Linked DNA regions of Pigmentibacter sp. JX0631. The protein of the gene in region 2 interacts with the protein of the main gene of each other region in a pairwise test. Links are inferred from orthologs where the notes say so. Each region holds a gene or a part of one and is shown on either strand. Other genes may lie near its edges. The genes, in order: recJ and QEJ31_RS08705.

The links.
Region 1: the proteins of QEJ31_RS08705 (region 2) and recJ interact in binary tests that used the Escherichia coli proteins (3 or more experiments, as listed by UniProt). The link is inferred for Pigmentibacter sp. JX0631 from one-to-one orthologs.

The regions. Positions count from the first base shown.
Region 1 is NZ_CP123622.1:2,852,411-2,867,943, reverse strand. What follows is about bases 4,778-7,777. They hold recJ (single-stranded-DNA-specific exonuclease RecJ), read right to left. Parts: upstream 7,172-7,777; coding sequence 5,384-7,171; downstream 4,778-5,383. Other genes in these bases: secF (protein translocase subunit SecF), read right to left, coding at 7,172-7,777; QEJ31_RS12410 (hypothetical protein), read right to left, coding at 4,778-5,294. In the rest of the region: QEJ31_RS12420 (SGNH/GDSL hydrolase family protein), read right to left, coding at 1-2,143; QEJ31_RS12415 (hypothetical protein), read right to left, coding at 2,140-3,864; more of QEJ31_RS12410, read right to left, coding at 4,158-4,777; more of secF, read right to left, coding at 7,778-8,227; protein translocase subunit SecD, read right to left, coding at 8,245-10,035; preprotein translocase subunit YajC, read right to left, coding at 10,131-10,547; QEJ31_RS12385 (acyl-CoA dehydrogenase), read right to left, coding at 10,585-11,742; QEJ31_RS12380 (methyl-accepting chemotaxis protein), read left to right, coding at 11,977-13,482; QEJ31_RS12375 (methyl-accepting chemotaxis protein), read left to right, coding at 13,494-14,993; QEJ31_RS12370 (methyl-accepting chemotaxis protein), read left to right, coding at 15,015-15,533. UniProt on the Escherichia coli protein: Single-stranded-DNA-specific exonuclease.
Region 2 is NZ_CP123622.1:1,991,637-2,007,447, forward strand. What follows is about bases 10,453-13,730. They hold QEJ31_RS08705 (DNA topoisomerase 3), read right to left. Parts: upstream 13,401-13,730; coding sequence 10,653-13,400; downstream 10,453-10,652. Other genes in these bases: QEJ31_RS08710 (hypothetical protein), read right to left, coding at 13,435-13,730. Outside these bases: QEJ31_RS08650 (DUF423 domain-containing protein), read left to right, coding at 1-68; QEJ31_RS08655 (hypothetical protein), read left to right, coding at 87-2,102; QEJ31_RS08660 (DUF2652 domain-containing protein), read left to right, coding at 2,135-2,860; QEJ31_RS08665 (SGNH/GDSL hydrolase family protein), read left to right, coding at 3,385-4,725; QEJ31_RS08670 (macro domain-containing protein), read right to left, coding at 4,808-5,257; QEJ31_RS08675 (hypothetical protein), read right to left, coding at 5,270-5,716; QEJ31_RS08680 (hypothetical protein), read left to right, coding at 6,117-6,863; QEJ31_RS08685 (N-acetylmuramoyl-L-alanine amidase), read left to right, coding at 7,075-8,154; QEJ31_RS08690 (pyridoxamine 5'-phosphate oxidase family protein), read right to left, coding at 8,177-8,833; QEJ31_RS08695 (PLP-dependent aminotransferase family protein), read left to right, coding at 8,928-10,406; more of QEJ31_RS08710, read right to left, coding at 13,731-14,043; QEJ31_RS08715 (inositol monophosphatase), read right to left, coding at 14,111-14,911; QEJ31_RS08720 (hypothetical protein), read left to right, coding at 15,011-15,550; QEJ31_RS08725 (hypothetical protein), read right to left, coding at 15,604-15,811.

The DNA.
Region 1 (15,533 bases), 860 kb from region 2 along the record:
TAGTTTTAAACTTTCCGCCAGAAAAATTATAATTGTCATTTAAAATACCTTCTGGAGTCATTCCTATATTTGGTAAACTAAGCAATAAAATATGTTTCGCTCCAGCATGCTGTAACTGATAAATACTATTCATTATATTACTTACAATTCCTTCACTCATTTTATAGCTATCATTATCAACCAACCTTGTATAATCGCTTTTACTATTCATAATTTCTAAATAATCATTTCCGCCTATCCATATAACATAAAGTGTCTCATCAGGTGATTGTATTGTAAAATTTCCTTTAAATGTATTTCCATTTAAATAATTTTTCAGATATTTATTAATATAGTCAGTCATACCACCAGTTATTAAGTTTCTAACTCCAGACTTTAAAAAAGAAACTATTTTATACATTGGTTTATTGATCTCTGACTTTGTTTTTGCTCCACCATATGCAAAGTTTAAAATAGGTACTTGATTTATTATACTATAGTAATCTCCCCATACTAAACCATTACTAAATCTTCCTTTAAAATAAGGATCACTTGGAAGATAATGAGTAAATTCTTTTAAATTTCCGTTATCAGATAAACTATCACCAAATACTACTATTCTTTTAATTTGTTCATTTCGCAGTGGATTCATGAAATAAATTGGATATACAAAATCTTGTATTTCAGCTTGTAAAATTGCTTTAATATCATATAATTTTAGAACGTTTAAATTTTTTGCTGACTTATTTTTAAGATAAATAATATTATTACAATACTCCAGAGCATTCTGATAAGTTAACTTTGTTTCTATAAAAAATCCATCTTCAATGTGCCCATTTAAAGAAGCATAATTTGTTTCATCTGTTTTTGATTCAACTCCCCAATAGTAAGAAATATTTGAATTATTATATATAGTTTGATTTACTCCACTATCAGATTGAGAATTATTTATTTCGTAATAGTAACAAGCAAGTGAATATTGATGTTGTTTCTTTTCTTGGTAATTTAGAATTGAAACTTTGTAAGGTCTTCCATAGGAAGCTGAAAATTCACCATTTCCTAATTGTCCTTGGAAATTATTTCCCCAACAATAAACTGTTCCATTGTTTTTTAATGCACAGGTATGAATTCCTCCAGCAGATATTGAATTGATATCTAGTAAATTTGGAACTTCTAATGGTAAGTAGTGAATTGTATTTTTAGTGACAGTACCTAATTGAAAGTTATTTTTAGAATTACTACCCCAACAAATAACTGTATTATTTTTTGTTAAACCGCAAACATGATTATCTCCAATACTAATATCTTTAATATCTTGGAAATGATCGAGTTTAAAAGGAACAGGAAACTTCGCATTTTTATTTTCAATAGTATTTTCTACTCCTAACTGGGAAAATGTATTATCCCCCCAGCAGTATAAGTTATTAGAAGTATTTAATGCGCAAGTTGATGAACCACCTGCGTAGATACTTTTTATATTTTTTAAATTTTGAACTAAATTAACTATAGTTTTATTTTGTATTTTCCTATTACCGACTTGTCCGCTTCTATTATCACCCCAACAAAAAACTTCACCTTTTCCATGTAAAGCACAAATGTGTTGGTTACCTGAACTGATCATAGTTATTTTTGAAATGTAATTATTTTTTATAGGTAACGCAGATTCTGATAATTGATTTGTTAGTAATTGACCTTCGCTATTATCTCCCCAACAATAAATATCCCCTAAATTATCTAATGCACAAGAATGATTTTCTCCTAGTGAAATACTTTTAATATTTTTTAATTCTTTTATTTCTTTTAAGGAAGCTATTCTAGGTTGATTTAGCTGAATGGGTATTCCTAATTGACCAAAAGTATTCAGTCCCCAGCATTGTACACTTCCATTTTTTTTTAGAGCGCAAGTATGCTGCCCACCAGCAGAAATGGAAACAACATTATTTAAATTTGGGACGATTTTAGGAATACTGCTGTCATTTCCTAAACTGCCTAATTGGTAATTTAAGTTATCCCCCCAACAATATACTTCACCATTACTTTGTAGTGCACATGTATGTCTCTTTCCTGATGAAATTTGAATTACATTTTTAAAATCGTAAGCAGTAACTGAATTTAAGAAAAATATACTGACAATAAAAGTGAATAAAAATTTTAAGAACTTCATATATTTTGCTCCCAAATTTCAATTTTACTTACTAAACTATCGGGTTTACTTGCAAAAAATATTTTTGCCTCATTTCCACAGTAATTTTTGATATCATGTAAAATAAGATCTGATTTTTTCATATTTGTAATATTATCAAGAAGATAATATTCTTCATTTACAGCTTTACTAATAATTGTATAAATAGTTGGCCAAACATTTAATATAAATGTCAACCAAAATCCTTTATTTACACTTTCTATTTTCTTAGAATATTTTTTTTCACAGTAGATTGAAATCTTTTCATTTCTTACTTCATTCCTATTAGGATCTAGCAAAACAAATTTCAGATTTTTTTCATTACTAAAAATTCTTTCATCAATATCTCTTTTCTTATAATTTTCCTTACTAATAATTATATCACTAACCCCAATATGATAGGATCGAATATGGTTTCCTATTGATTCATTCATAATACGCAGATCTATTGGTAAAAAAGCTTCCTTTGCCTCTTTTAAATACTTAACTACACAATTATCTAAAGACTTTAGATTTTGACAATCAGAAAAGTAGTCATCAATAACATTTAAATTTATTTCAGAGTTAATTAAATTTGTATTGTAATATTTTAATTGTTCATTTGATAAATAAATATGCTTATTTTGTGATAATGTATTTTTTAATTTGGTATTTAATTTTTTATTTTCTTCTTTTATTATGTTTAGTTTATCACTAAAATTAGCATAATCTAAACCAAAATTAAATTTATCACTAAAATATTCCCCACTATTATTTACTATTATAATCTGTGAATATGGTGTTGTTTTAATAGATGAGGTAATCCATAAGGCATTATCATTAAGATCTAATTGATTTTGAAACTCATTTGAAAAATACTCATTTATAGTTTCAAACATTTGATTACACTGCTCGATTTGATTTAAATTACATACGTTTTTCTTTAATATTTTCTGTAACTGAATAAAATCGCCACCTAATTGTATTCCTGAAATTGTAATTTTAATGTCATTATTTATTTTCTCATTAGCATTACTATATTTAAAATCAACAAATGAATTTATTCCATTAAAAATATTTTTATCTCCATTTATCCTATTTTCAAATGAAATTTTTGACTCTTTATTCTTGAAGTCAATTTTTGCAGTTATAATTAAAAAAGCAGATAATTTCTGCTTTTCAACAACAGAATCGCCACAAATTTTTATAAATTCTGATTTATTTTTTTCAAATATCGAAGAATAAAAATTATTTATCTTAAATCCATTTTCACTATTGTCGTTTTTAATTAGAGAATTCATTCCCTTTGTCACACTTGATACTAGAGTTACCGTAGAAGAAAGTTCGCTAGCTTTTAAATTACTTAAATAACCACTATCAAAAGTAATATTCCCTTGGAGCGAATTTAATTTACCATTTGTATTTATATTTAAAATTTCATTCAATTCAGAAGAAGAGATATTATTATAAAATGAAATTTGTGACCTACCATCAGGAATAAATTCAAATGAAGTATTGTCTAAACAACTATTCTTAAGTTTGTTTTCAATAGAACTAAATCCTTTTCCAACAATTGCTGAGGTCATTTCTGATTGTTTTTGAAAAACTTCAGAAGTAAATAAATTATCTACTTTGTAAAGCTCTGTTTGGGTCTGTTTTTTTTCTCCACAAGCAGTAAGTATTAAGACAATCAAATTCAATATAGCTAAATAGATAAGCTTCATGAATAATTCCTTACTTTATTAATTTTTAGAAATATTTTATTTAAGATCAACTCATCACAAAATCGATTTTATAATTTAATTTATTAAAACAATTAGTTAACTTTATTTAATTGTTAATATATTAATTAAAAATAGTCAAGAAAGTTTAAAAAATGCTAAAAATATAAAATGAATAGCAAATTAAATAAAATAACTTGGAAAAATTTGGTAAAAATTTGGAAGAATGAATACAATTTTTAAAAAAAAAGGATAGAAAAAATAATTTTTAATTATTTAACAAAAAGATTAAATTTTTATAATCTCAATTCTATTATAAGACCTTCTGAACCTTGCTTAATTTCATAGTCGCATTGAGCCACATGCACTAAATCTATCCAAGTAACAAAACTTATCAGTGCAAATAAAGTATTTGGACTGTTCGGATCTAAGGCAATCATAGCCATACCCTTTTCAATTCTTTCATTTACATCAAGCTCGTTGTTTTTTACCAAGGCAAAAAACTCTTCAGGAAAAGCCATTCCCTCGCATTCCCAGCGGGTGATAATTTTTCCATCTATACTTTTTGCAGAGAAAACAACTCCATTGCCCCTTCTTGCAAAATAAACGCAACTTCTCCAAGGACCGACAAGCAAACGCCGCAAAAGCGCTTCATTTGTATTTGCTTTCAGTGGTGTTACGATAGCATGTTCAATGTTTATCCCTTTTCTCCGCCAAGTAGTATCAAATGTTTCTGCTACATCTCTAAATATTTGGGAAACATCCATATTTTGAGGCGGTGATTTGACCACTAATTTTTCAATCATACCTTTCGGATCATTTGCTAAATAAATTTCAAATTCATTCAAACTATCGACAACATCATTCCAACGGCGTTTTAACAGTGAATTAGGATCTACTCCATTCAAACCAATAAAAGCATCTTGTTGCCTATCTTGTTTTTGTTTTAAAAATGACTTTTCCATTGCGTAAGCTCTGACTTGCTGGATAAATTGATATAAAGCCATTTCGGGAGCAGGAATTCCCTTCCGCGGTTCTTCAATATGTAATTGACCTTTAAAAAATTGAAATGCAAAAGAAAATTTATTAATTGCATTGTTCTTCATAATATTTGCGCAAATAAAACCTACTAATAATATAATTAAAAAAATTGATGTTAGAAGAAAAATTAAAGCACATAGAATAAGTATACTGATATTTGCATGTATCGATTTTTCAAAGACACTTAGAGCAATAAATACTCCAGTAGAAATAGCTGTTATTATGATAAAAAAAATACAAACAAATAAAGAAAAGCTTCTTTTTATTTGCTCTTTTTTATCTAATTCTTCATTTAAACCTGGCTTTGAAGGTTTATTAAAAGAATTTTGTGACTGATACTTTTTCTTCCGAACATACCATGGTTCAATATCATTTCTATGTGACTGGATCATAGGCGCGTCCACTTCAATTAAAATTAACAAATAAAATATGGTTTATGAAAACCAATTCTACTGCATAGGATTTGAATAGGCAAAATTTATTAGAATAAGGACGAAGATAAAACAGGCGCATAATCTATCACCCGCACATCGGTTGTCAGACGCCCGTTCCAAACAGCTAGTTTTGCTTCAACTACTAGCTGAACACTCAATCCTGTTTCTAAAAATTGCTCAAAAACTTCAGCTAACCCAAAAGCTGTCAACCAAGCTTCTGAACCTCCATCGTAGAATAGAACTTTAGCATGGTTTTGGGAAATGTCTTTGCCCATTCTTTTAACATGTCTAACCTGAACAGGCCCCAACAACCAGCGAGTTCTCGGGTTCTCGACGCCATAAGGCTCTAATTCTTCAAGTTTTTCTACTAAAGAAAGAGTTAAACTTTCCAAAGAAAGTAAACCATCGACTTTTAGTAATGGAGTTTTATCTTTATCCTGAATATTTATTTTCGCTTGAGAATGTAAATACTCCGTTAGCCATTCCAATTTTTCTGGCGAAATTGTCAAACCCACAGCATGAAAATGTCCACCAAAAGAAATAAACTCATCGCGAGCAGCATTAAGTGTTGCAAACAAATTAAATGCATGTGTCGAACGACCACTTCCTTTTAATTTTCCATCTACTGTGCCAAACACAAGAACAGGTCTATAAAATTTTTCCAATACTCGGGTTGCTACTAATCCGACTACCCCAGGATGCCAATGCGGTTGATGCAAAACAAGAGCATCGGGTATGAAACTCATTTTTCGCACCAATTCAAATGCCTCTTCGGTATATTGCTTTTCCAAAAGTTGACGCTCAGAGTTTTCTTGATGCAAGTGGAAAGCCATTTCTTTTGCTGAATTTATGTCACTAGTAGCTAATAATTCAACACTTCTAAGAGCATTTCCTAAACGACCTGCAGCATTTAAACGGGGGCCAATTTTAAAACCAATATCACTTGCGGTCACTTTTTGCCCAACTTTCCACCCAGCACAAAGTAACAATTCTTGAATCCCCAGACGGTTTCCTAGACTTATATTTTGCAACAATACTTCTAAACCAATTTTACACAAAATATAATTTGCTCCCACAAGCGGAGCCATATCTGCAATTGTACCAATTGCAACAAAATCGAGATAATTTTTTAAATTAATGTCACATTTAAAGCTGTTTTCTTTTAATTTCTGCCTTAATCCAATTAATAAATAAAATGCAACACCAACGCCTGCAATCATTTTTTCTGGAAATAAACAATTTTCCTGTTTAGGATTCAAAATTGCAAAAGCATTAGGCAATTTTAGAGGAATATCATGATGATCAGTAACAATAACATCTATACCTAGCTGTTTACTTTCCTCACAAGCAGCAACTGCGGATATGCCATTATCTACTGTGATCACTAGCCTTGTTTGCTGTGCGGCGAGTTTTCTTAAGCCAATACTATTGAGTCCATATCCTTCGAGCAACCTATCTGGAATATAAATATCAACAGGATAATTTATCTCGGCAAAAAATTGCTGTAACATGGCGCAAGATGTTGTTCCATCTACATCATAATCACCAAAAATTGTAATTTTTTCTTTTTGCCTAATAGCCTGCAGAATGCGCTCACAAGCTAATTTAAGATCTTTTAATAACCAAGGTTCTGGTAATAAACGTAGCAAGGCTCCATCTGTTTCAAGCATTTGACCATTGAGTAAAAATTTTTTCTTTTGGGAAAAATATTCTGCAAAAGAATCTGAATTTTTAGCAAATATATCTTTTATTTTCCAAGCATATCTTTCCGTAGTACATAAATATTCATTGGTAAAATGCTGCGTTACTTCTTCTTGGTTTGTTGTAAAAACCATTTACTTTTTTTCCTGTGGATGTTTTTTTCTAACATAAATAGGAGGAGCATAATCTTTTGGTTTTTCAACTACAGCTTTATCTTTCTGCTCTTTTTGTTTCCAGCCTAACTTAGTAAAGTAACCATCCATCATTAAAGTTAATGGAGCTGCAACATAAATAGAAGAATAAGTACCAACAACAACACCAACCAACATTGTAATTGCGAAATCTTCAATAGAACCACCGCCTAAAACGGATAATACTAATAAAGCCAAGATAGCAGTAACTGAAGTTAAAATAGTCCGATTCATAGTTTGACTAATACTTTTATTAACAACATCAATCATAGGCATTTTGGGTTGCAAAAGCCTAGTTTCACGAATTCGATCGTAAACAATTACCGTATCATTTATAGAGTAACCAACAATAGTTAAAAAAGCTGCTATTGAAGTGGTGTTAAAAGGACGACCGAGTAAAGTCATGAAACCAAGTGCAATAATAACATTGTGAATCAAACACAAAACTGCGCCTGGAGAAAATCTTGCGTCAAAACGAAAGGCAATATAAATAAGAATACCAATACAAGAAAGCAGCAAAGCCATATACCCCTTGTATTCATCTTCTTTTCCTACTTTGCCAGAAATATTTGTTGTAGAGGCAAAAACAAGCTTCTCTGCACCAAACTTTGCAGTTAACTTTTCTTTTAATTCGGCTGCTCTTCCTGTTGTTGCATTTTCATCTTTTCCTTTTTCTCTTTGAATTCTAATTAAAAAGGATTCAGAATTATCCTTCCGGACAGCAATATTCCCGTAAGCAGTTACTTCAGCATGATCAATACCAATAGCTTTTATGGCCTCTTGCAACTTTTCACGTGAAATGGAACGATCCACTACGTTGACTTGAATTTCTGCTCCGCCTAAAAAGTCTATACTATAATTCAGACCTTTTACTGCAACAATTACTAGTGATAATATAACAAGTAATAACGAAATTCCCACAGTAAATTTTCGCCATTTCATGAAATCAAAATAATAGTTATGTGGGAAAACCTGAATGTTTCCTAATTTAAACGCCATAATAGTTTTCCTCTTTTTTAGCCAAACCTTTTAATTTTTGTTTTTTCAACAAGCCATTGTCCAATAACTTCTGTTACGTAATATGAAGTAAATAATGTGCAGATAATACCGCATAACAAAGTAACAGCAAAGCCTTTAACTGTAGGATTACCATAAATTAAAAGAACAATCCCTGCGACAGCCGAAGTAATATGCGCATCTATTAAAGTGCGAAAGCTCGTACTATAACCTTTATAAAAAGCTTGTTTTTGAGAAAAACCAGAACGTATTTCTTCCCTAATACGCTCATTAATGACCACGTTACCATCAACAGCAATTGCCATAGTTAAAACAATTCCAGCTATACCTGGTAAAGTTAATGTAGCTCCAAACAAAGCCATAAAAGCTAGTATGAGAAGGACATTGAAAATCATAGCTAAATTAGCTACAAACCCAGATAAACCATAAATAAACAACATAACAACAATAACTAAAACTGCAGCAATTAGAGTTGAAATGACTCCAGCATGAATATTTTGCGCACCTTCAGTAGGTCCTATTTGACGTTCTTCAACAACTTTTACTGAAGCAGGTAAAGCTCCAGCACGTAAAACAAGAGCTAAATCTTGTGATTGTTTCATTTGCTCAGCCATATTTATATTGCTTCCCATAGTAATAGAAGCATTTCCCCCAGTAATTGGTGAACGAACATAGGGAGCACTTTGCAGATTTCCATCAAGAATAATGGCAACTTCGTGTGGCGCATTTTTGGGATCTGCGGCGGTAGTCGTCAGCTCTCCAAATAATTTCGCACCTTGTGGTTTAAATTTTAAAGAAACACTGTACTGCGGTATATAATTTTCAGCAGTTTGAACTGCTTGTGCATCTTCAATAAGATCACCTGTTAATTTAGCATGTGATTCTACTAAATAAGGGAGAGTAGATACGACTTTGCCTACTTGGGTTCCTTGGCCATAAATTCTTTTTAAAACTATAGTCGCATTTTTAGGTAATTTATTATTGTCTCTTAACCATCTTGAAAGTTCTTCAATAGTAGAAGGTTGATGATCTTCTTCAGAAATTTTTAAAGCTTTCCGCGCCTCAGCCAATAAAGGTAACAGCTGTTCCTGCGTAACAGAATTCAAAACTAAACGAAAATCAAGTTGTGCCGTGTTACCTAGTAATTGTTTTGCTCTTTCAGTATCTGACATTCCTGGTAATTCAACAACAACTCTTGTTATACCAGCTTGAAAAATATTTGGTTCAGAAACGCCAAACTGATCAATACGATTACGAATTGTATTGATTGCCTGTTGCATTAATTGTTTTTCAAATTCAGCAAGGTTTGTTTTATTAGGATAAAAATGTAAAGTATTTCCAACAGTTTTATCAAATAATAATAATAATGTTTGCTCATTGATTTTCTTTTGTAGCTGCTGGGCTTGGGCTTGATTTTCTATTTCAATAGTTGCAGAAAGATCATCATTTACTTTAAATGCTCCAGTTTTTATACCTTCAGTAGCTATGAGATCTTTTGCTCTTGACATTGCACGAATGATAGAGTCTTGAAGCGCTTTTTCAACTTCAACATTTAGAGTTAATGAAAGTCCACCTCGTAAATCAAGACCTAAATTTACTCTTGAAGATGGGAGAAAGTTTTCAGCAGCTATTTGGTACCACTTCTCTGGCTGGCCGTTTTGATCACGTTTCCAATCCGAAGGATTTCCAATAATAGTAGGTAAAGTATATAAAATTCCAAAAATAAGGGCACAGAAAATAATAACCGTTTTAATCCACCACAACGCGGGCATAGGAACTTTGTTTGGCATAAATCACCTGATGTGTTGCTATAAAAAAAACTTAAAATGAAACCGCCCGCCCAGAATGAGCGGGCGGTTTCATTTTTCAAAAGCAAAACCTAACTTTACTTTACAGAAGCTGCAGCAGCCTCTAGTCTTCCAGAAATGGAAGATTTGATAACGCGTAACGTAGAATTTCCTACATTTAATGAAACTATGTTGTCTTTCACTTCAACAACTGTCCCAATTATTCCTCCAGCTGTAATTACCTCGACCCCTGGAGTTAAAGAATTTAAAAATTCTTTTTGCTCTTTTGCTCTTTTCGACTGAGGACGGAAAACGAATAGCCACATAAATAGAATAATTCCACCCATGAGGGCTAAATTAACCCACATTGGGCCTCCTTGAGGAGCGCCTGCAGAAGCAGCCCCTGCTGGAGCTTGCTGAGGAGCACTCGCAGCAGTTTGAGCCATGACAGCACTGCCAAAACTAGAAGAAACCAATATAGCACTCAATTTCAATGTCGCTAATTTAAAATTCATGTATTTATCACTCCAATTAATCCAAAAAACAACAAGATTAATCTAGTATCATCTTTGCAATAGTTTGCAACTGCATGTTGGTCGTTCCTTCATAAATTTTGCCAATTTTTGCATCGCGATAAAACTTTTCAACTGGAAATTCTTTGATAAAACCATAGCCTCCAAAAATTTCTAACGCAGTACTGGCTACATTTTCCGCAACTTCACTTGCAAAACGTTTTGCCATAGCAGCTTCTTTTACAAAACTGAGACCAGCATCTTTCAATCGAGCAGCATTGTAAACCATCAGCTTAGCAGCTTCAATACGAATAGCCATATCTGCAATCTGAAACTGAATTCCTTGAAACTGAGAAATTGTTTTGCCGAATTGTTCACGTTGCTTTGCATATTGTACTGCTGCAAAATATGCGCCTTCAGCAAGCCCTAACATTTGCGCAGCTATGCCAATTCTACCTTCATTCAAAGTTTCAATTGCAATTTTATAACCTTTCCCTACTTCACCAATAACATTTTCTTTTGGTACTTTAGCATTCTCAAAAATAACTTCACAAGTACTACTAGCTCGAATTCCTAATTTAGATTCTTTCCTACCTAAAGTAACTCCACCCATATCTTTATCAACAAAAAAAGCAGTAATTCCTTTGTAACCTAATTCTGGGCTAATGTTTGCAAAAACAAGAAATACAGAAGCCTCTTTTGCATTGGTAATAAATATTTTTTTACCATTTAATTCATAGTGAGAACCTTTATCACTAGCAGTTGTTCTAAGTGCAAAAGCATCTGACCCACTATTAGATTCTGTTAAACAATAACTTCCCACTCTATTTTTAGCCATTTGCGGAAAATATTTATTTTTTATTTGCTCTGGTCCCCATTTTAAAAGAGCATTTGCGACTAAAGTATTTTGGACATCAACAAAAACACTGACACTAGGATCGACTTGAGCTAAAGCCTGAATAGCAAGAATTGCTTGGAAGAAAGATCCGCCTGCGCCACCATATTTTTCAGGAACTTCAATTGCCATTAAACCTAGATCAAAAATTTTATTTATTATTTCAGGTGACAAGAGTTCTTTTTCATCCATTTCAGCTATGTGCGGTTGAATTTCTTTTTTCGCAAATTCAAGAACTGAATGAAAAAACATGGATTCTTCTTCTTTTAAATGTGTCAATGGATTGAAAGAATGATTTAGCATAAGTCGACTCCTAACAATATTCAAACAAGATTTCAAAAACTTCATATCTGAAAAGTGATACAAAAGCAAAAAACTAGAAAGTGATTTTTGTATGTTTATTGTTTACTTTATTCATAGTAGATAAAAGTTTCATCTATGTTCAAAATTTTAACGCCCAGTTTCTTTACTAGTTAATAAATTTTCCAAAGACTCCGAAGCATGAAAAGTTTATAGGAATTTTTTGGAGAGTAGTGAATGAAAAAAATAAGTCTTAGTTTTAAATTAAATTTATCACTAGGTATATTATTTTTTCTTATATTATGCATCTCAATATATTCAATTTTAATGATAAATAAAACAAACTCTTATTCACAAAATACCGGAGAAAACTGGTTACCTAGTATTGTGGCAATTGGAGAATTAAAAAGAGATCTAATTGCAGGGCCAAGGGGGTTGATTTTATATTCCTTAGATTGGGCAACAAATTCTTCCCAAGCAATAAAAAATAAAGGATTAGAAGAATTTAGTGGAAATTTTAAAAAATTTGAAGACCACTTAAAAAATTATGCTCAATATGTCAGTGAACCAGGAGAAAAAGAATTATATGATAAATCTCTATCTAATTGGAAAATACTAAATGACAGTATTCAAGAAATAAAAAAAATTATTGAAGAAAATAAAAGTCCAAATATTGGATTTAATTTTTATCGTGAAAAAATGATTTCTCAAGTAACAAATTTAGATGAAGAATTAAATAAAATATCTGAATACAATTATAAAGGTGGTGTTAGTTCCACAAATGATGGCGCTTATTTAACTAATTTAACCAATATTTCAATGGGAATTACAATAATTTCTTCAATGATAATAGGTTATATTATTTTTCTCATAATTAAAAAATCTACAGGACTAATTGAAAAAGCGATAAAAAAATTAAAAGAACAAAGTGTTGAAAACCATAGAATTGCTAACGAATTAAAAAGTGGATCAAAAAAACTAGAGAATTCTGTTACCGAACAATCTGCAGCTATTCACGAAACCACAGCAGCAATTAATGAAATAACAAGTATGGTAAATCGTACTGCTGAAAATGCCAGAGAATCTACTGAAGTTGCAAAAAAGGCTTCTGAAAAGTCTGAAATTGGACAAAGCACGATGACAAAATTAGTAAAAGCAATGGAAACTATTCAAGAATCTAATGTACAGTTACAAAATATTGCAGTAATTATTAATCAAATTAATTCAAAAACTGCAGTAATAAATGACATCGTTTCCAAAACTGAATTACTATCACTAAATGCTTCCATAGAATCAGCAAGAGCAGGAGAATATGGAAAAGGTTTTGCTGTTGTTGCTGAAGAAGTTGGGAATTTAGCAAAAATTAGTGGAAAATCAGCAAATGAAATTCAAGAACTCATTACTGCTAGCCAAGAACAAGTAAACAAAATACTTGAACTAACCAAAGCCAGAGTTGATGATGGGAAAAAAGTAACTAGTGAAGCTCAAGACTCTTTCATTAAAATTTCAGCTGACATTGTAAAAATGTCAGAAGTAATTCAACAAATATTTGAAGCAACCCGTGAACAAGAAATAGGCGTAAGAAAAATATCTGATGCCATGTCCGCAATTGATAAAGCAACACAAAATAGCAGCCTTGCGGTTAAATCAACTGCAAAATCTTCTGAAGAATTAGTAGAACAGAGTGATAAGCTAGACGGTACAGCTGGGAATATTAGTTTAGTAATTATAGGGACGAGGTAAAGAAGAATTTTATGAAAAACAGTTTTGCATTTAAATTAAACATAGCAACCATAATACTTCTTTCCTCTATTTTAATTTCAGGTTTATATTCAATTTTTATGATTAATAAATCACAAGAATATGCCCATGAAACTGGAATAAATTGGTTGCCTAGTGTTAACTTACTGGCAGGAATTTCAGAAAATTTTGGGCAAATTTCTAGAAGACATGTAACTATAATTGGCAATTATATTACCAATCAAGGAAAAGAAAAAATAGATGATGATAAAGCAAAATTAACTGAATTTATTGCCGCAATAGAAAAAAAAATGGAAGAATATCCAAATTTTATCTCTGATGCTGAAGAAAAAAATTTATTTAATCTTTTAAGTAGTGCTTGGAAGGCGTGTAAAGATGAAATAGTTGAAGATTTAAAAGATCTTGAAGAGGGAAAAGGAAATATTGTTTTTGAAACTTACAATACTAAAACATTAAACTTATTTTTGCAAACAACCAAAGCATTAGAAAATCTTACCAATTATAATGCAAAAGGAGCTTATGATTCAACAAAATCAGGAGCATATCTTACAAAATTAACAAGTATAACGATGACTTTGATATTAATTTTTTCAGCAATTGTTACTTTAACAATTTTTACTATAAATTTAAAATCTTTGAAATCTATTTCTAAATCTGTCATAGATTTAAAATCCCAATCAAAAGAAACAAATAAAATAGCTCATGTCTTAAACGATGATTCCCAAAAACTTTCCAAGTCTGCAACAGAACAAGCAAATTCTGTGCATGAAACAAGCTCTTCTATTGAAGAAATTACAAGTATGGTAAATCGGACTGCTGAAAATGCAAAAGAATCAACGGAAGTAGCAACCAATGCTTCAAATAAAGCTGAAGACGGACAAGTAACAATGCGAAAGTTAGTAACTGCGATGGAAACAATTCAAGATTCCAACGCACAATTACAAAATATTGCAACTATCATTAATCAAATTAATACTAAAACTGCAGTTATTAATGATATTGTGTCTAAAACTGAACTACTTTCTTTAAATGCTTCCATAGAATCAGCCCGAGCAGGTGAATATGGAAAAGGGTTTGCTGTTGTGGCGGAAGAAGTTGGAAATTTGGCAAAAATTAGTGGGAAATCGGCCAATGAAATTCAAGAGCTGATCACCTCTAGCCAAGAACAAGTTAATAAAATTCTTGAGTTAACTAAAGAAAGAGTAGAGGAAGGGAAAAAAGTAACAGCGGAAGCACAAGATGCTTTTCAACAAATTTCAGAAGATATCTCAAATATGTCTTCTGTAATTGTTCAAATATCCGATGCTACTAGAGAGCAGGAAATAGGGGTAAGACAAATTTCAACTGCAATGACAAATATTGACAGGGCTACGCAAACAAGCAATGCCGCAGTCAAGACCACTTCAGAAGCAGCAGAAATTCTTCTAAATCAAACAAAAACCCTTGATTTTACGGCTAATGAAATTGATTTGCTCATTCAGGGAAGTATTTAATATGTTTTCTTTGAGGTCTGTATGAAAAAAAGAAGCCTGTCCTTTAAACTAAATGTTTCCGTTTTGGTGCTTCTGACATTGATTTTATTTTCCGCAATATACGCAAGTCTAATGATCAATAAAACCCAAAAATTTGCTCAAGATACGGGAACAAACTGGATGCCAAGTATTTTATCTAGCAGCAAAATGAGCGAAGGTATGAGTAAATATTCAAGAAGAATTATTGGATTACTATCCAATACTATGATCTATTCAGGTGATGAAGGAGCTAAAGTTTTTGAAGATGATTTAAAAGCTTTGCACAAATACGGAAAAGCAATTGAAGATAATTTGGAAAGCCATAAAAAACTTGCAGATAGTGATGAAGAGCAAAAACTTTTAAAAAATATCTTAGAAAAATGGGATGTATATCAAAAAGCATGTTTAAAAGCCATTGAAATTAATAAAGCTGGAGACAAACCTGCTTCCGTTAAATTTATCTTGAAAGAAGCACGTAAAGATGCTGCTGAATTTGAAGAAGCAATCGTTGAATTAGGCAAA
Region 2 (15,811 bases):
GAACTGCATTATTAATAGGGTGGATATTTCTCTTTTTTGATTTTAAAAAAGAGATCTTTCAAAAATAATGCATTGATTGAGGAAATATGAACGACAATAAAAAACAAACAAAAGATACTAAAGATTACAAAAATAAAACACAAAAAGTGATTTCAGGTGTTTCTTTTTTTCTTACTAAATTATTTTATTTTAAAGTAAAAACAGGCCCTGCAGTTCAAGAAAAAACCCACCACTGGTTTAGTGTTCTGTGCTTAACGGGCGTGGATTATTTTTCAACACTGGCTTATCAACCCGGTATTGCCTTAATGGCTGTGGGCGCATTAGCTCCTTTTTCTTCGTTTCTATTGGTTCTTGTTACTTTATTTGGCGCAGTTCCCACCTATCGGGAAGTGGCAAAAAGATCCTATACAGGGCAAGGATCTATTGCCATGTTGGAAAGTTACTTAAAAGGTTGGCTCGGAAAATTCTGCGTTTTAGGTTTAATTTCTTTTGCAATGACCGACTTTTTTATTACGATAACTCTTTCAGCATCAGATGCTGCCGCACATATGGTAGAAAACCCTTATTTTAGTCAAATTGTTGGGCATTCTAATTTAGGCATCTCTATCATAATGGTTTTAATTTTAGGTTTCATATTTTATATGGGATTTAAAGAAGCCATTTTATTTGCAATGCTTTGCACTTTACCCTTTTTATTTTTAACTTTAATTGTTATCGGCGTTTCAGGTTATGAAATAGTTAAAGACATTTCATTATTTTACCAATGGATCAATGAACCAATATTTAAAGTTGATTTATTTGGTTTATTTATTATTTCGGCATTAGCATTCCCGAAACTTGCACTTGGACTCAGTGGTTTTGAAACTGGTGTGTCAGTTATGCCTCTTATTAGTAATGGCAAAAATAACGATCAGCATCCTCATAACAAATTAATTAGTTATGTACCTTTAGAAAGAATAAAAGGAACGAAAAATTTATTACTTTGTTCAGCAGTAATTATGTCGGCCTATTTATTAACTTCAAGTGTTGTTACCTCAATTCTTTTAAAACAAGCGCAAGTAGTCGACGGGGGAGAAGCTGCAGGTAGAGCCTTATCGTTTCTAGCGCACAAATACGTAGGAAATATTTTTGGTACAATCTATGATATATCCACAATCGTTATTTTAGGTTTTGCTGGTGCATCTGCTTTAGCAGGATTGCTTAATATCATTCCAAGATATCTTCCTAGATTTGGAATGGCTCCCCAATGGGCATCATTTCGCAGACCATTAGTCATTCTAATTACATTAATCAGTATATTAATTTTAGTAGTATTTAAAGCAAATGTTAATGCTCAGACAGGAGCATATGCGACAGGAATTTTAGCATTAATTTTATCGGCTTCTATAGCTGTTATGATAGCGTTAAAAAGAGAAGCAAAACTAAATCATTCTAAAAAAATTAAGTTCAAAATATTTTACTTCGCTTTAGTTTCTTGTGTATTTACTTATACTTTAATAGATAATATTAAAATAAGACCTGATGGTTTAGTTATTGCCTTTTTATTCTTTATCGCAATTTTACTAGCGAGTGCTATTAGCCGTTGGCGTAGAGCATTTGAATTACGTGTTGAATCTCACACATTTTTAGGAAAAGAATCTGAAAATATGTGGGAAGAAATGAAAAATAAAAAAGTAAATTTAGTCCCAATATCTTTTGGAGATAAAAATTGGTTTAAGCGCAAAGAAGAAAAGATTAAAGAATACTATAAATGTGAATCGCCATTAGCTTTTTTGACAATTTCGTTGCGTGATGATCGTAGTGAATTTGAAACACCTCTTGTCATTAAAATTTCTAAGATGGATAATAATCTAAGTAATTATTTGATTGAGGTTTCAGGAGCTGTTGCTTTACCAAATACTATTGCTTATATCAGTGAACAAATTGATCCTATAGCAATTTATTTAGGTCTCGCAAGACAAAATGCAATGGAGCAAGCCATCTTTTACGTTTTGTTTGGTGAAGGCGAAATTGGAATCTTAACTTATAAGGTTTTAGTTCAATATTGGGAGTCGACTGATGAAGATGATGTAAGGCCAGTGATTTTTCTTATGTCAGAGTAATTTATTCTTTTTCTTAAATAGGCTGAGGTGTAATGAGCGTCATAAATAACGAAAAAGAAGCTCTATTATTTTTTGCCGACATCAGTGGATATACTGAATTTGTTAAAAAACATACCTCAACATGGGCTCACGGACAATTTATTATTTCTGAATTGCTTAAAATTATTTTACAGGAAATTGATGAACCTTTGAAGATTGCAAAAATAGAAGGGGATGCTATCTTTTTTTATATGCCTGTTGAACTTACCTTTGATCAAAAATTGATTAGTAACAAACTTCTAAAATTTTTTAGTGAATTTGATAACAAAAAATTATCACTAAATTCTGTAAGAAGTTGCGAGTGTCAATGCTGTTCTAATGTTGAAAAATTAAAACTAAAAATTATTGTCCATTTTGGGAAAGTTTTAATATATCAAATAAATCAATTTCAAGAATTATCAGGATTGGATGTGATTATTTTACATAGATTATCGAAAAATTCTGTGCAAAAAAATGAATATTTAATGCTAACTGAATCCGCTTTTAATAAAATTGCATATTTTAAAGATATTTCTTTTACTGCAAAAAAAGAGCATTATGAAGATATTGGAAATGTAAACACATTAGTATATTTTCCTAGCGCAGAACAAAGTCAAGGTAAAGAAGTTATTTCTAGTAATTTCGAAAAATTTTTATTTAAATATAAATTACTATTTATGACCTTTTATTTAATTATGAGGTCTGTTGTGCAATTAAAATTCTTGAATGTTCGGAATTAAATCTAGTATAATAATAGCTACTAAAAAATAGATTTTAAAGTCCATTATGTTTTATCAAAATGGTAATTAAAAACTCATTTTCCTGTTTGGGTGAATTTCTTTCTCGCAGGCCAACAATTGTGCTTATAAAAAAAATGCATGAAAAGAAAAACATTATGTTTTGTCAACTCTAATTATTAAACCAAAAAAAATAAACAGTTACATTGTAAATTTAGAAAATTTGTTCGAGATATTTATAAGTATTTGATCGAAAAAAATTTCATAATTTTCAAAAAATGTAAATTTTAAATAAAAAATAAATAATTTCATATTAATAAATTAATTAAAGTAATAATTTCTGTTAAAATTTATTTTTAAATTTCCTTGATATTAAATAAAAAAAAACTAAATAAATAGTGATAAATATTTTATAAAAAAAATATGCTAATTTTATATAAAAAATCAGTATGTTTTTTTAAAAACAAGAAAACAACTTTAATACTTGAAATTTAAATGGTATTTTATAATTTTTATAAGGAGTTTGCATGATAAATATAAATAGAATAGTTATTTTTGGAGATAGTTTAAGTGATTTTAATAGAATGCAAGATAGCATTTTAGGAAAAGTAAGTAAAACTATTGGAAAAATTCCTCGTTCACCTTATCAAAGATTTACAAATGGATATGCTTGGGGTGACTGGTTAAGAACATATCTATTTAGAAGTAAAGTAAAAAGAATGAGTGGAATAGAATTAGTAAACGAAGCTTATTCGGTAAATTATATTCCAAAATACTTGCCACCTGATACAGAATTTATTAAATTTAAAATTGAAAATTATGCTGTAGGTGGAGCGACAGCTATAAATTTTAAAAAGGTAAAAAAAGGAAATTTAGTTTCAAATTTTCTTGACAATTTATCGTCTGAATGTGATTTATTTCTTAAAGAAAATAGAATAAATTCTTCAAACGAAAATCAAAATCTATTAAATAATGATCTTTATATCATATGGGCTGGAGCTAATGATTTTATTACGGCTGGATGGGATGATTTTGAATGCGCAAATCATGCAACAGAAGCTATTCTTGATTTAATAAAACGCTTAATGAATTATGGTGGGCAAAATTTCGTAATATTTAATTTACCATTTTTTACAGCTGCACCTAGATTTAGATTGAGTGAAGAGGAAAATAATGAGGTCAATAAAATACGTAATGTTCATTTAGATGACTTAGTAAGATACTTTAATTTTTTGTTAAACGAAAAAGTTAACAGTTTTTTAAATCAAAATTTAAATAGCTCAAGAGATAATATAAATCTTGTAAGAAAATCAAGAGAAGCTCTAACTAGGGTTGCCAATGATCTTCCAGCTACTGTATCAAAATCTGTATATGCTGATCTTGCAAAACCATTAAATAATTTTAATTTAAATATTGAAATAAAAGATTTAAATTCAGTAATGATCAATTTAGATGAAAATAAATTTCAAAAACTTGAATTTGAAAATGAAGTTTATCCTACAAAAATTACAGAATATAAAAAAGGAATGACTCAAATAGATAAATCTAGAATAAAAAATCGTGAGGAACAAAGGCTTTCAACTATGAATAGTAATACAATTTTAACGAGAACTTCGCAGATAATTTCCTCAAATAACTCGAACCCTTATATTGATGATCCTAAAAATTACAAAGAAAAATTTATAAGGAAAAACTCTTTGGGAGATAAAAATCCAAATGAAAAAAACTCTTTACTTAAAGTTTATGCTTATCATGATGATGTTCACCCAGGAAAAGAGATTCATAATTTACTAGGAATTATAATTTCTAAGATGTTAAATAAATCTTTTAATTTCTTTGCTCCTACAAGTAGATCATTTGAAATTTAATTTAGAACTATTTACTAATAATGTGCACTGTATATTTATATTAGATGAATTAATTTTAAAGTAGATTATTTTAGATTAAAAATTAAGAATTTCTAATAAAATAAATTTGCTTTAAATTTTGATAATTGAAATTATTACATTGCTGTTGAATCATTTCTATAACCCATTCGCGTGATATTTCTTCAGATAATGGAATTGCAAGATCTTTAATATTCTGTTTTTTACAATGTTGGAGAAGGGATTCAAATACAGGTTCTAAATTACTTATTTTTATTTTTTCTTGCCAATTATTTTTTACTGTCATTGTTAAAATGTGTTTCGTGCCAAATAATGCGGATATACTATAATGATATGTATGATAAGGTTTTAATTGCTTTCTGATACAAGCCCTAGCATATTCACGGTAATAGTCAGGCCATACACGTTTCATTTTTTTGGTTAAAGGATCATGACTTAACCCAATACAGTTAATGGGGTGAATAACCGCTTCAGGATAGATATCAAATACATTTTCAATTGTTGTAAATATCATAACCCACCAACACTATTTATTAAGCATCCTTATAGACAGGTAGTTAAAGATTGTTGCAACCAATGCTGCGCTACTGCCTACCCATAAACCATAGCCTATTTTTATTTGATTTGTCGCTAAAGCAACAACACCAAACATTTCAACTGGCAATGTTTTAGCAATCGTAGTTTGATATGCTATACGGGCTAGTTGGTAGTAATAAATGAAAGTAATGCATAAAGAAAGTAAAAGTAAAAAATATAAGATAAATTTCTTTGCTTTTGCAGTCCTTCCTAAAATAAAAGACAATATAAGCATTACTAGAGAAAGTAGTAAGATGAGTAAGACGGAATTTCCTCCTACGTCTAATCCCGTCTTTGAGCCAACACCATAGGACATCCAGGGCAATAGAGGGCAAGTGAGCATCAATAAACAAAGGATATTCAAGGTATAGTATTTTAACTTTTCTGCTTGATTCATAATCATTCCTTTAGTTAGTAAAAATGAGAATCATGATTTTTATTATAGTATAATTTTAATATACTTAAAAATTTTTAATAATATCATTTTCTTTTTTACCAAGATTTTCTTAAGATGAAAATCTAAATAAAATTAAAATGCAATCTTATTAGAATTTTATTGAAAGTATTTTAATTTTTTATTTTAAAAAATATTTTTAATATTTTCTTTTTTTAAATGATTTAGTTTTATTTTAAAGTAATTATCTATATAAAAATTATTTTCATTCAATTAATTTAAAATTTAGATAGTTTAATTTATTGAAATAACTGAAAATTAATTTAATGAAAACTAAATTGACAACAAAATAATAAAAATATATTTTCCTAATTAATAACCCTTTTATTAGTTAGGAAAATATATGGGAATTATGTTAAAAAAAAATGCGTTTGATTTTTCAACCTCTAGTTTACTAGAACAATATAAATCAGATAATGATTGGTTTGCAAACGGTTGGAATATTTTATCTAATGAAAAACATATATCAACAGCATATAACTTATATTCTTCATCTTATTCAACAAAGCATGAATTTTTGCTTTTAGGTGATAGTGATATTCGAACAAATCCTGAACTTGTGAATGACTTTGGAAAAACAACAGGAGCAAGAGCCAGTATAAATATGGCTGGTACTAATGGCGCTATTTTAGATGATATTTACTGGTCACCATTACTAAATGATTGTTTTATTTTAGGAGGTATTCATAGAAATTTAGACTTTTGTTATGCTGAGGTAAACTCAAATCGTATAAATTATCTTTCTAATCCAACATCATTTGACTATCTAAATACATGGATCGAGTTTTTTAATAAGAATCCTGATATTTTATTTATAAAGAGTAATAGATTAAAAAAATTTAATCCTAGAGTATTTGCAAGAGAACTTCTTGGTTTAAAACTTTTTGGTTATGAAACGGTTTTAGATAATCTTCAATTATCTTTCAAATGTATGGATAAAGATAAAGCTAATAGCGCAAGTTTTTCAGAATATATAAATTATTTAAATAAGTTTCCTTTTAATGTTAATTTAGAAGGTGTTAAAAAAGAAATATCTAAATTTTTGTTTGGTAATGAACAAGCGCTCCAAATGGATTTAAAATACAAATAAAATCATTCATATAAGAAAAAGTAGAAGTTTTTATGCTGAATTAATAAACAGAGCTTTGAATGCAATTTATTTAAGCTTTATTTTATTGAAATAATTAAAAATAATAAATTTACATTTTCCCTTAAAAAAATTAAAATTCTTTTGCAAACAATTTTGTTTCTTTATTTTTTGCATCCAATTTTCAAATTAATTTCTAAGGGTCTAAAATAAAATGAAAAAATTTAATTATTTAATTCCTGTTTTTTCTCTTTTAGCTATAAGCTGCGGAAAATCGAATAATGATTCTGATAAAAATAAGAGTGAATATACAGTTAATAATAAATATGAATTTAAAGATACTCCATCAAAAGGCTTTAATGATAGAATTAGTGCATTAGTATTTCATTATACTGCACTTGATCAAGATAAATCTTTGGAAACTCTTATTAAAGGTAACGTTAGCGCGCATTGGTTAATTCCTGAATCAGGAAATACTGTGTATAAATTGGTGAGCGAAGACAAACGATCATACCATGCCGGGATCAGTTCTTGGAAACGAAGATCTGATCTCAATGATACTTCCGTTGGAATAGAAATAGTTAATTTGGGTTATACTTGTATTAATAACCCAAAGAGTGATCAATGCCCAAAGAATGAAAAAAAATGGTACAAATATACCGATGATCAAATATCTATGATTCTTAATTTAGCAAAGGATATTCAAAATCGATATAAAATTGATCCTTTATGCGTCGTTGGTCACTCAGATATAGCTGTAGGTAGAAAAGTTGATCCAGGTCCCTATTTCCCATGGCAACAATTAGCAAATGCTGGAGTTGGTGCTTGGGTTACTGAAGATGAAATTCAACAACAGCTTAAGTTAATTCAAAATAGTATTAGTGATGATATAACTACTTTTACTCTACAAACAAGATTATATGAATTTGGTTACGATATTCGGAATTCTAACTACACAGACAAATTTATAGATAATGAATTAACAAAAAAAATATTTCCTGAATTTTCAGATACTGACAGTAAAATAAAGAATTGGAAAAGTATACCTTTTGATAATCTAGTTTTATTAAATAAATTAAATACATATTCTTCAAAAAATACTACTGATGCAATTAATATAAAAGATATTTTTGATATTAATCTAACTATGAGTGCTATTGATGCTTTTGCAATGCACTTTTTACCAGAAGAATTTTTATCTAATGAGGTTGCTGATAATAAAAAACTTCTTGCGACTATACAAGCTTTACTAATTAAATATCCTAATAGAGCCAAATCGGGGTGTGGGTACTAAAATCTCTTATAAATTTACTTAATTAATATTTTTTAGTGAAAAAATCTTTGATGTACATAGGTAATGGGGTTTTATTTCTACTGTCAGCTAAGGCATCCGAATAAGATATCTCGCATGGAATGATTCCAGACCAAGTATCGAATTCTTGATCCATTTCTTTATCAACAGGAAATCCAGTTCTTGTTTTTGCAGACGCTTCGTCAAGATTAAACGCAATAACTTCTGTTATTTTTGTTTCATGCTCGGTTGGTTGTCTTACATTTTCCCATCGTTTTGGTAGTATTTTATTTGTTAAAGCTGCAAATATTTTGTATTTTTCATCGCTTTTAGTTACCTTTTGTCCATTTGAAAATATAACAACGGAACGGTAGTTTAATGAATGGGAAAATGCGGACTTTGCTAAAACCAAGCCGTCAACTATACTTACAGTTATACAAGTTTTTTTTTCATTGCTTAATGCTTTCATCATTCTGCTACCAATGGAACCATGGATATAAATTTTATTTTCGATTCTTACATACATAGTAGGCATAACAAAGACGTTTGCATTTTCATCTACAAAACCAATATTACATAAGTAACAGGAATCTAAAATATTATAAATAATTTCCTTGTCATATGAACCTCTGTCTGGATAGCGATTTAGCGTCGTAATTGTTTTTGTTTTAGTATCTGACATCTACATTCTCCTCTCTTCTGTTACTTTTCACTCTGTTATTTTAAGTTAAACTGGTCTAATGTTAAGGACCAGTTTTAAAGAAAGGCTTAGACCAGTGAAAGAATTTTCTCTTCAACTAGCAAATACAAATCGTTGCTGTTATCTGAATTTTGCTGAAAGCATAAAAAATGCAATAAGAATTGGAGTTTTAAAAGCAGGTGAAAAATTACCTGCAAGTAGAACATTTTCAAAAATGCTTGGAATTCATAAAAATACAATCTTAGCTGGATTTGAAGAGTTACAAGTAGAAGGGTGGATACATTCGAAACAAAGAAAAGGGTATTGGGTTTCTGAAACATTACCTAATTGTTTCTTTAAATCTAAAAAATTAAAAGACGAGATTAAATTCTCACAAAATAATTATTCGGAATTAAATTGGGATTTAAATAAAGTCCCTTCTGTTAATTTAAATTTAGTTACAAAAAATAAAATTAGATATCATTTTAAAGGAGCAGGCCCTGATATTAGAGAGTTTCCTTTAGATGATTTTCGTTCTTATTTAAATGAAAGCATAAAAAGGGCTGGAACAAAATTATTTAGTTATGATTCGCCAAGAGGGTATGATCCTTTTCTCGATCAAGTTAGTATTTATTTACGTAGAGTAAGAGGTTTTATTCCACAAGAATTAGTAGTTACTCATGGAGCGCAAGAGGCTCTTTTTATTATAGCGCAAATATTAATAAAGACTGGTGATTATGTAGCTGTAGAAGAATTAGGGTATCAATCTGCCTTTGCGGTATTTAAAAATTTTGGCGCAAATTTAATTCCTATTCAATTAGATGAAAATGGTATTATTCCTGAGCATTTGGAAGAGCAAGTAAAAAAACAAAAAATAAAATTACTCTACCTAACTCCTTTACATCAGTATCCAACAACTGTTACTTTAACAATTGAAAGAAGATTGAAGATTTATGAAATTGCTGTAAAAAATAATATTAAAATTATTGAAGATGACTATGATCATGAGTTTCATTATAAAACACAGCCATTACCTCCAATGGCTGCTAACGATCCAGCGGGCATTATTCTATATGTCACTACCTTTTCTAAAATTTTTTCACCTTCTGCGAGAATAGGAATTTTAGCCATTCCATCATTTCTTCTTGCGCATGTTTTAAAAGTAAAAAAAATCATTAGCTATCAAAACGATCTTTTGCTGCAAGATGCATTGTGGCGATGGATGCGTGCTGGGGGATTTGAAAAGCATTTACGGCGTATGCGCAAAATTTATCAGGAACGAAGAGATGTTCTAAACTCTAGTTTGTTACTTTTGCAAAAGCAGCTGTCTTCTTTATCTTGGAGAAACCCAAATGGAGGAATGGCTATTTGGGTGGACTTAGGATTTTCTAGTTTTGAATTCTCAAAAAAGGCTTTACGCAAAGGGGTTTTAATAGGGCACGAAAGTGAGTACACAAGTCGGGAGAGTAATAATAAAAATAATTCTAGTAATGGAAATCACATTCGGTTATTTTTTGCTAATTTAAAATCAGCCGAAATAAAAGAAGGAATGCAAATATTGGGTGAGCTTTTTTAATTCACTCCACTATTATTATTTAAAACTAATTTTTAAGTTGTAAGTAGAGAAAGTTAAGAGATTTATGGTGACAAGGAGTGGACTTGAACCACCGACCTGAGGATTATGAGACCTCCGCTCTAACCAGCTGAGCTACCCTGCCACAATCGTGAATGAAGCAAATATTATGTTATCGTTTAAAAGTCAAGCAAGGGCTTTGAGGATTTACAACTTTTGCCCTTTGAATGAAGTACTGAAACAAGTAGGTTATTCAGTTGCTTCTTCAGCACTTTTCTTAGTCTTTTTAACTACTTTTGCTTTATTACTAGCCTTTTTAGGAGCCTTCTTCGGAGCCGTAGAAGTATCTTCTCCCAGTAAAGCTTTTCTAGAAACAAACTTAAATTCAAAATTTCCATTCTCTTTTAAGTGCAATGCGGCAGCAAATGGACGACCTTTTTTCGACTTAAAGTCTACAATAGGAGGAGTTGAGCCTGTGATTAGAAATGACTTATAATCATCCAAAGTCATTTCTTTTCCACATAAAATTCGCGGCATTCTTGAAATCAGCTTTTTAACTTTTTTAGGTTTTGCTGGTTTTTTAGGAGCAGCCTTTTTTCGAGTTTTCTTTGGTGGATTATCAGATTCCTGAGCATTATCTGTAGATTCTGGCTTTAACGTTTGATCAACTGCGCCAAATTCACACATGTATGCCGTTTCTGTTACTTTTATTGTGCCCGGTTTTTTTAAGAAAGTTTCTGGTAGATATTCTTCATGCAAGACAACTATATCATAACCAGTTAAGGACTCTTTCGGGGTCCCATCTTGTTCACAAAAAATAATCCCTTTTACTGGGGAAATTGTTAAATATTCTTCATGAAAAGAGGTGCCTGTTGAGTTGCTAAACTCAAATGGTCCGGCAATTTTACTTGTTAAAACTTCTTCAACCAAACTTCTATCTATATAACGATGGTTTTTTTCTTTCCAAATAATAAAGTTACATTCATTCTCTTCTTTTTCTTTTGTATTGACAGCTAAGTTACATTTGTAACCCCAAAAGCCTTCAAAAACTTTACCATTTTTGCAAACCGGACATCTACCTAGGGTTGGATCATTTTTATAAATAGCGTCGTATTCAAATGTTCTTGTTTTTTCTACAACTGATGAGGTAAAATCAAACATTTCTTGCATAAATTCAGATCTTTTTTTCAAACCTTTTTCCATTTTGCGAAGATCATATTCAATTTCACCGGTTAACTCTACCTTTGAGAGCATATCTATTGGAATACGGCTAAGAACATCAACAAGTCGAATTCCTTTGGAAGTTGCTCTTAATGATTTTCCTGTTCTATTTACGTATTCTTTAACAATTAAATTCTCGATAACTTCTGCGCGAGTAGCAGGTGTTCCAATCCCTTTATCTTTTAATACTTCAGCAATTTCTTCATCTGCAATAGATTTACCACAATGCTCCATCAAGGAAAGAAGCTTTGCTTCAGTCAAGCGGGCTGGAGGTTTAGTTGCATTTTGAAGTGGAGATATTTCTTCTGTTTGAACTGGTGTAACGGCCTCTGGATTTTTTTCATTTAATTTAGGCAATTTACTTTCTTCTTCAGTATCCAAACCATAAACTTCTCTCCAACCTGGTTCTTGTAAATCTTGAACTCGAGTCCGAAAATGTTGTTCTCCAACTTTAGTAATTCTTTCAACTTTTGCCCAAATAGCATGGGTCATAAAGGCTGCAAGAAAACGTTTTAAAACTAAATTGTAGATACGTGCGTCATCACCGTCTAATTTTTCAGTTGGTAATTGTCCTGTTGGGATAATTGCAAAGTGATCGGAAACAAATTTATTATTAAATATTCTATCTTTATTTAATAATCCTGTTTTCATAATTGTTTTACAGGCTTTTGTAAATTCTGTCGGGACAGCAGAAAACTCTTTGATCACATTTGTTACGTTTTCTACATAATCTTCAGGAAGGTAACGCGAATCAGTTCTAGGATAAGTTAACAATTTGTGTTTTTCATACAATCTTTGCGCTGCTTGTAACGTTCTTGATGCCGACATGCCTAATTTTCGATTGGCTTCACGTTGCAATAAAGTGAGATCAAACAGTTGTGGAGCAATTTCTTTGGATTCTTTCCGCACTTCAGAAGCAGTAGCTTGTTTTCTATGTTTTTCAAAATCTTTTAAGATATCATCTAATTTATCTTGCGAAAATATTCTGTCTTCTTTTTCAACGTAATGAATAAGATCGTCTTCATCCAAGTTTGGCTTTTTAAAGTTTGGGTCAAACCAAGCACCAGAATATTCATGTGTGACAGTAGAAAAACGTCCTTCCAATGTAAAATAAGGTTGTGGACGATGTTTCAGATGATCTAATTCTCTTTTCGCAATTAGAGCTAAAGTTGGAGTTTGTACTCTACCAACGGACCAAACACCTTTTGTATTTCTAGATTTTAATCGTTTCGTTACGGCTCTAGTCGCATTCATTCCTATAAGCCAATCACTTTCAGCTCTACAACGGGCAGCGTCACCAAGGTTATCGTATTCGCTGCCACGTTTCATAACTTTAAAGCCGTTTCGAATAGCTTCGGGAGTCATACTTTGAAGCCATAATCTTTTTGAAGGCTTATTTTGCTCACAAAAATCATAAATTTCACGGAATATAAGTTCACCTTCTCTGCCGGCATCACATGCATTTATAAGACCCATAACATCATTTTTTTTCGCTAAACTTTTTATATGTTGCAGACGTTCTGTTTGGCCTTTTTTGGGTTTGTACTGAAATTCATTTGGTAAGATAGGTAAATCTTGTAACAACCAACGTTTGTACTTTGGATCTAGTTCTTCTGGTTCGAGCAATTCTAGTAAATGCCCGACTGCCCAGGTGATATAGTATTGTTGCGATTCATAATGGTCGCTTTTTTTCTCAAATCCACCTAATGCTTTAGCGAGATCTCCAGCTACTGATGGTTTTTCAGTAATAACGAGCCATTTGGAAGCTTTATCCATAATTCACCTTAATTCGTAGATTACAAAGTTGCGTTTACCTTGGACTGATTTGTTGTAAAATGTTCTGTCCAAGATCAACTATATCTTTTTGTTCCGATTTTATTAAATTACGCGCTGTGTTAAGTAAAGCAGATTCGTAATCAAGTTTCGGAATCGTTAGCAAAACCCATACTATATAAAATCTTTCTGGTCCGTTGTCAGTATCCCGTTGACGATATTCCCAATAGATTTCTTTAGGATTGGCTGGCTGAGAACGGATTGTTAATCTATTCTCTTTAATTTTTTGCGATAATTCAGATAAAATAGATTCATTTTTTATAGAATTTTTCTTTGTAAATTCATTTAATTTATTTAATAAATCTGTTTGTATCTTCTGCATTATTAAATAAGACGTTTGTAAAGTAGCAGCAGCCTGGGCTTGTTTTAATCCTAAGTAAAGATTATAAATATCACTTTTTTTATAAACTAAAAAGATATTTTCATTTGTATTAAAGTTTTTATCTTCACTGTAAGTCCAAAGAGGTGTATCTTTGTTACTTTTTTCTAATATTATATCTTGGTTTTGAAAACTAACACAACCGCAAAATAATAAGATGAGGCTAAGATTCATTGCTTTAAAATAAAGTATTTTTATTTTTTTCATAAACAAGAGCTCCTAGCATAACGACTTATTCAGATTATTAAAATAAAAGTAGATTATAAATAATATTCTAAGCAAATCTTTTTGCGAGTTCAACTATATTTGAACAATTAATAGGCAAATTTTGCGTATCAATAGGATAAGCTATACTGTTTCCTTTTTGTAAAATAGCATTCCCTTCCCAATTGTGGATGGCAAAACCAGCTTCTGGCAGTATGACATGAAAAGGCGCTACATCCCAAATTTCAACTTTAGGATCAATAAAAGCTTTAATAGAACCATTCAATAAGAGATAATAACCTAATGCATCTGGATATGTTCTAGTTTTATAATTATCACTGTATAACTCTTGAATAAATTCACCTTTATTTTCTAAGTAAAACCTATAAGGATCAGCTGTAGCTATTAATTCTATCAATGGGTTACCTACTAATTTATTACGCGAATAGGGCTCATCATTGATAAAGACCCCAGAACCTTTCATCGCACTCATCGTAATATTTAATGCGGGTAAAGCAGCAAATCCTATAATAGGTTTTCCTTCTTTTAATACCGCAATCAAGGAAGAGTAAAAGGGAATATTATGGACGAAACTAAAAGTTCCATCAATAGGATCGAGTATCCAAGTATAAGCGTCTTTTTCACAATTTACAGAACCGCCTTGCTCTTCACCAAGAATAGAATGGTCAGGATGATTTTCAAAAATTATTTTTCGCAATTCAGCTTCAATGTTTTTATCTGCTTCGGTTACCCAAGTTTTATCTTTTTTCAAAGTTTGAGAGTCAACACCATGCTTAAACTCAAGACACATTTTTGATGCAAGTTGAGAACATTTCTTGGCGGTTGCAAAAATTTTGTTGTCAGAGTTCATCATTTAAATCCTCAAGATTGTTATTGCCGAACAACTTTTACAGTATTAGTGTATCTGTATTAAAAACGCAAAAGGGTGTTTTTTTCTTTGGAGCTTTTTATGTCTTCTGAAACCATTTACGATGAGTTAAGATTCTTACAAACAAACCGCTCCTTTTTAGGAAGAGAGTTTTTAACTTGGCTTTGGTTTAAAACAGAAACTCAAAATCATAAATTAAATATTGGTAATTTTGGTTCTTTTCATTTGTATATTGATGATAAAATTGTATTAAGTAGTTCAAATGGTTCTGTGCGAGAAAATAGTTTAAAAGGAGGAACTCCTGCTTATGCATTTGAAGCAGGAAGTGCGCTAGGTACAGGAAAATTGGTACATGAAGCAAAATTTATTTTACAGGACTCACAACGTCAGTGGAGTTTTTCATTGGTAGGGGAAGATTTATCGCTGCGAAATGTTCGCTTACCAGTAATTTCCGAAGCTGATTCACAAGCCCATATTACCCAAAGAGTTTTATCCATTCAATTGTTAGCGAATATAATTGATGAACTCTTTAAACAATTTATGGAAATTAGAATTTCTCAAAAACTGGAAGCTGAATTAACTGAAATAAGAAATTGGGTGGAAAATAAAGTTACTATTTAATTTAAAAAAAAGCTGGTTTTGAAAACCAGCTTTTTTTTATTAATATTGCTAAATTACTTAGCAGGAGCTTCAGCAGGAGCCGCAGGAGCTTCAGCAGGAGCTGCAGGAGCTTCAGCAGGAGCCGCAGGTGCTTGAGCAGTTGCATCGGCCGCAGGAGCTGCAGGTGCATTTGCATCAGCAGGAGCTGCAGGTGCGTTTGCATCAGCTGGTGCAGCTGCAGGTGCGCTAGCGTCAGCCGCAGGTGCTGCTTCTTTTGATCCA